2 regions of the Peribacillus sp. B2I2 genome follow, and region 2 is predicted to be linked to the other one. Evidence: riboswitches for the same ligand, from Rfam matches in the RefSeq annotation. Region 2 holds a riboswitch; the other holds the start of a gene.
The links. Region 2 has a riboswitch for glycine ahead of ABIE66_RS03285 (hypothetical protein). Riboswitches for the same ligand answer to the same signal wherever they lie in the genome.
Positions count from the first base shown of each region.

Region 1: linked by a shared signal. The riboswitch ahead of gcvT (glycine cleavage system aminomethyltransferase GcvT) and the one ahead of ABIE66_RS03285 (hypothetical protein) in region 2 are both predicted to bind glycine.

Region 1 covers NZ_JBGCCB010000001.1:3,667,629-3,670,792, reverse strand. The annotation lists gene ABIE66_RS18075 (DEAD/DEAH box helicase) at 1-693, opposite strand, end outside; glycine riboswitch at 1,068-1,155, shown strand; glycine riboswitch at 1,159-1,242, shown strand; gene gcvT (glycine cleavage system aminomethyltransferase GcvT) at 1,377-2,483, shown strand; gene gcvPA (aminomethyl-transferring glycine dehydrogenase subunit GcvPA) at 2,501-3,164, shown strand, end outside.
Region 2 covers NZ_JBGCCB010000001.1:658,438-661,601, reverse strand. The annotation lists gene ABIE66_RS03290 (amino acid permease) at 1-1,203, opposite strand, end outside; glycine riboswitch at 1,733-1,811, shown strand; gene ABIE66_RS03285 (hypothetical protein) at 1,813-2,028, shown strand; gene ABIE66_RS03280 (amino acid permease) at 2,021-3,164, shown strand, end outside.

The DNA of each region.
Region 1 (3,164 bases), 3.0 Mb from region 2:
GAGTGTGGCATTTCCCAAGTGGCCTGGTTTCAATAACGAAACGAGGTGGAAAATTTCCTCGACTTTATTTTGAATGGGAGTAGCTGTCAGGAGTAAACAAAATTTCTTTTTCAGATTTTGGACGAATTCATAGTTCTTCGTCTTATTATTTTTAAGTTTATGAGCTTCGTCAATAATGATGAAGTCATATTCCTGATTGAAAATGATATCACGATGTGGAGCGCGTTTCGCTGTATCAATGGATGAAATGACCACATCACAGGAGTCCCAAACATAACTTTTTCTCTGAACGACTGCCGGAATATGAAACTTGGTATTCAATTCAAAAGCCCATTGTGTTACAAGTGAAGCCGGTACAAGGATCAATACTTTTTTTACAAGGCCTCTAATCATATATTCTTTTAGGATCAAGCCGGCTTCAATTGTTTTTCCGAGCCCTACCTCATCAGCTAAAATGGCCTTTCCATTCATCTTTTCCACCACTTGCTTTGCTGCTTCCAATTGGTGGGGAAGCGGGGTTAACTGCGGAAGGTGCTTGGGCGCCTGTAAACCCTCAAAATCAGGGATGATGAGATTTTCCTCCATTTGAACCGCCAACTTATAAAGCTCCCAATTTCCCCATGGACCGTCATTTTCCATCTTTTGCAGAAACTCGTCATTCCATTCAGAATTGAAGGATATATTGATTTTCATAGAAATAACTCCCTCTTAAATCATAATTTCCTTAATAAAAGGTCAAAACCCGAACATTTCATATGTGAAGTAAGAAAAATATTTCTCTTCAAAAGATATTGCAGAGATAAGTTTCTTAGGGTAGGATATAAGTATATTTAGAAAATTCCAATTTCCAAACGCTATAAAGAATCTTTGTATTTCGGTTTTGCAGTTCGCGTTTTCTTAGTATGCGCTACAGGCTCCTATTTTATCCAAGATACTGAAGGAGATCATTCAAACGGTTCCTGAAGTTTTAGGAGAGTTGGCAGAGAATGCATTCCATGATGCTCAAAGGTTTTACTAATGCTTGGGGCTTATTCGCTTACTTTCATTGGTAGACCATTTATATGCGGGTGAAGATAAGGGGAGAGACTACGGATGTAGCGCCGAAGGAGCAAACTTAGCAGTGAATCTCTCAGGCAAAAGAACTCTTATTGGACGCAACTCTGGAGAGCGCCGCCCATTTTGGGACGGCCACCAAAGGGGAAAACCTATTATATAGGTAAACTTTCAGGTTTCAGGACAGAGAAAAAGCTCAAACGGGCTTTCTCTGTCCTTTTTTGTGCTTTTTTCACATCATGAATCAGGATATCTGATGCGTAATGACAAGAAGCTTTGATAATGAAGCCATTTAAATTAAAAAATCTGAGGGGGGTCATTTTTTGACCAATTTAAAAAGAACACCACTATTTGAAGTTTATCGTGAATGCGGCGGTAAAACGATCGATTTTGGCGGCTGGGAACTTCCTGTCCAATTTTCGGGTATAAAGGACGAACATGAAGCCGTACGTACAAAAGCGGGGTTATTCGATGTTTCCCATATGGGGGAAGTTGATGTTAAGGGTCCTGCGAGCCTTTCCTTTTTACAGAAGATGCTGACTAATGATATATCAAAGCTGCAACAGGGCGGTGCCCAATATACGGCTATGTGCTATGAAAACGGCGGGACGGTTGATGATCTCATCGTTTATAAGAGGGCTGAAGACGACTATCTGCTCGTGGTCAATGCAGCGAATACAGAAAAAGATTTCGATTGGCTGCAAGCTAATCTACCAGAAGATGTCCAAATCACGAATGTATCGAGTCACTATACACAGCTAGCACTTCAAGGGCCATCTGCAGAGAAGATATTACAAAAACTATCAGAAAATACTGCCTTAAGTGAAATTGGATTTTTCAAGTTCAAGGAAAATGTCATGATAAATGGTATCTCCACGATGGTATCCCGTACCGGATATACTGGTGAAGATGGTTTTGAGATATATAGCGATAGTGAAAACGGTCCTGCCCTTTGGAAGGCGATTCTGGATGCCGGCAAGGAAGAAGGGATTCAGCCGATTGGTTTAGGTGCTCGTGATACCCTGCGTTTTGAAGCGAAGCTGCCACTGTATGGGCAGGAACTTTCAGCGGACATCACCCCAATAGAAGCCGGGATCGGTTTTGCGGTAAAAGTGGATAAGGAAGCAGATTTTTTCGGGAAAGCCGTTCTTGCTGAACAAAAGGAGAAAGGGGCTCCCCGCAAGCTTATGGGAATTGAAATGATTGACCGTGGTATTCCACGTCATGGGTATAAGGTCTACAGCGGGGACAAAGTCATTGGCGAGGTCACGACTGGTACCCAATCACCAACGTTGAAGAAAAACGTAGGATTGGCACTTATCGATAAGGAATTTTCGGTGCTGGATGCGGAAGTCGAAGTGGAAATCCGATCCAAACGTTTGAAAGCCGTTATCATACAAACACCTTTTTATAAAAAACCACGTAAATAGAGGGGAATGGTCATTAGATGAAACATCGTTATTTACCCATGACAGAGCAAGATAAACAAGAAATGCTTGAAGTGATAGGTGTACCTACTGTTGAAGAACTTTTCAATGATATCCCTGAAAGTGTTCGTTTTCAAGGCGAATACGATATCAAGCCCGCTAAATCGGAACCTGCCTTAATGAAAGAATTATCAAGGCTTGCTTCCAAGAATGCGGATCTTAAAAACTATGCTTCCTTCCTTGGTGCGGGTGTCTATGACCATTATGCACCGGTCATCGTCGATCATGTTCTTTCCCGTTCTGAGTTTTATACGGCTTATACACCCTATCAGCCTGAAATTTCACAGGGCGAGCTTCAGGCCATCTTTGAATATCAAACGATGATTTGTGAATTGACGGGTATGGATGTGGCTAACTCCTCCATGTATGACGGCGGGACAGCGCTAGCTGAAGCAGCCATGCTTGCTTCAGGTCACACACGACGCAAGAAGATTCTCATTTCAGGGACGGTTCATCCTGAATCAAGAGAAGTCGTAAAGACCTATGCGAAAGGACAACGCGTGGAAGTGATCGAAATTCCTTATAAAGACGGTGTGACGGATATGGCGGCCTTAAGGGAGTTGGTGAATGATGATATTGCAGGAGTGATTGTGCAATATCCGAACTTTTTTGGCCGCATCGAGC
Region 2 (3,164 bases):
GTAAGGGGCCAACGGCATTTTGAACGGATGTTTTTCCATTTCAACAGCATTTACCTTTCTGAATTTAAGCTCACTGATAAGTAAGACAAACCATGGAATCATCCCGGGTAAAACACTCGCACTGTACACATAAAGGAATAATTGCGGCGGTGCAAGGTAATTCAGGATAACCCCGATGCCCAATCCTAATAATACAGCAATCGTACAATATGCCGGCACTCCATTTTTAGATACTTTTGCAAAGATTTTAGGAGCTTGGCCATTCAATGCTAGAGTGTAAAGCATACGCCCTGCACTGAAAATCCCACTGTTGCATCCAGACATTGCGGCAGTGATTACGACAAAGTTAATGATGCCTGCCGCTGCAGTGATACCGATTTTAGCAAAGGTTGAAACGAATGGACTTCCGATGTCATCCAGTTTATCCCAAGGATAAACCGTCACGATGACGAAGATAGCGCCAATATAGAAAATTAGAATGCGCCATATGATTGATTGGATCGCTTTTGTTACGGTCTTTGTTGGATCTTTCGCTTCTCCGGCTGTGATGCCGATAAGCTCAACGCCTTGATAGGAAGCCACGACAAGGGAAAGCGCAAAGAAGAATCCTGTCCAACCTCCCGTAAAGAAGCCGCCATTTGCCCAAAGATTCGATAATCCAATCGCATCCCCCCCATTCCCTATGCCAAAGAAAATAAGGCCAAAACCGGCAATGATCATCAATACAATCGTAATTATTTTTATAAGCGCAAACCAAAACTCAAATTCCCCGAAAGATTTTACGGAAATGAGGTTTGCCGCCCCCAAGATGATCATGGCGACCACACCTGGTATCCAAGCCGGTAACTCCGGGAACCAATACTGCATATACATTCCAACGGCGATGATTTCGGACATTCCGACGATTACCCATTGAAACCAATTGCTCCAAGCAGTCATATAACCAGCCAAAGGATGTATATAGCTGCTCGCAAAGGTTGCAAAAGAACCTGTAGTCGGTTCTAAATATAGCATCTCCCCCATAGAGCGCATGATGAAAAATATAAATATACCTGCGATGGCATAAGCGAGCATTACAGAGGGCCCAGTCCATTTGATCGTGCTCGCCGATCCCATGAATAACCCAACCCCGATGGTTCCGCCCAAGGCTATCATTTGAATATGACGTGCCTCCAGCCCTCTCTTTAATTCCTTATTTGACATGTTTAACTCCCCCAGATGCAATATTAGCGGAAAGGATATTAATATCCTTTCCACCAATCGACTCTCTATTATTATTGCGGTTAAAAATGCTTTATCCTAATCATTTGCATAACACTTTAATTTTGTTTTCTTATCTTATAATAGTAAATATTCTGTAAAAATACAAATGTATTTTTCAAATAAACAGTTGCCAAAAATATCTTGTTGATATTCCCAATCAAAAATTATCATTTTAAAAAAGTGATGATCAGTATTTTATAATAGTGATAGTACAAAAAGAGCAGGAAACAATCACTTCTGATTGGAGCCCATTCAAACCTTCGCAAGTGAATGTTTATAAAAATTTAAACCATTTCAAGAAGTGTTGTAAATGCAAAAATTTGTTGACCTCCGAAAAAATAAATGATAGAATTCCAATATTATTTTATAAGTATAATGAATGATTTAGCAGTGGAAGATTATCACTGACTGACATTTTCACACAACCGCATACAAGCAAGCGATGAACGCTATGGATGACACTATAGCAGGAGCAGCTTCTGGAGAGACTGTACAAGATGCAGCGCCGAAGGATTCACAATCTCAGGCAAAAGGACAGAAGAGTAACGAATGATAAATTGTTATTCTGAACCCTTTAAGAGATTGGTATTATCCAATCTCTTTTTTTATTGTCCACTTTGTGATTGGACGGAAACAACACTCGTGAAAAAAGCCATTGGGAAATGCAAGCTGGGCGAAAAATCACGTCCCTCTCTCCAAGACCAAGCAGGTTTGAAATCATTCACTATCAAGACCATAAAAGACGGGGGCGTACGAATTGGCTAAACAAGAATTAAAAAGAGATTTAAAAAATCGTCATGTACAACTGATTGCAATAGGAGGAACAATTGGTACCGGTTTATTTTTAGGATCCGGAAAAGCCATACAATTGGCAGGTCCATCCATCATCTTCTCCTATCTGATAATAGGGATTGCTTTGTTTTTTGTGATGAGGGCCCTAGGCGAATTGCTCTTATCCAATGCAGGGTATACGTCATTCACTGAATTCGCAACCGAATATGTCGGTCCATGGGCTGGCTTCGTGACCGGTTGGACCTATTGGTTCTGTTGGATCATGACCGCAATGGCCGATATCATAGCTGTCGGTGTCTATATACAATACTGGTTCGATATCCCTCAATGGATTCCGGCTCTAATATGCCTGGTCATCCTGTTAGGATTGAACCTATTGACCGTTAAGTTATTTGGCGAATTGGAATTCTGGTTTGCCATCATTAAAGTAATCACGATCATCGCCTTGATTATCGTAGGTATCATCTTATTGATCATCGGCTTCAATACCAATACCGGAACGGTTTCCCTAACGAACCTATGGAATCATGGAGGCATGTTCCCCAATGGCATTTCCGGATTCCTGTTATCTTTACAGTTGGTCGTCTTCTCCTTTGTAGGTGTCGAATTGGTCGGGGTTTCCGCAGCAGAAACGGCGAACCCGAGAAAGAACATTCCGTCTGCCATTAATAAAATCCCTGTCCGGATTTTACTTTTCTATGTGGGTGCCATATTCGTCATTCTCTGCGTCAACCCATGGACTCAACTGGATTCCACGAGCAGCCCATTTGTAGAGGTCTTTGCGTTAATCGGCATTCCTGTAGCTGCAGGGATCATCAACTTCGTCGTTTTGACATCTGCTGCTTCTGCATGCAACAGCGGTTTATTTTCAACAAGCCGAATACTCTATACGTTAAGCAGGAGTGGCGAAGCCCCTGCTAAACTGGAAAAATTAAATAAACAGGCTGTTCCAAGCAATGCCTTGTTTACATCAACAATCGTTGTATCACTTGGGGCATTATTAAGCAAACTGATACCGGAACAGGCATTTACCGTTGTGACGACCATCAGTGCCATCTGTTTCATATGGGTATGGAGCATAATCTTGATCTCCCATATCAAATATTCGA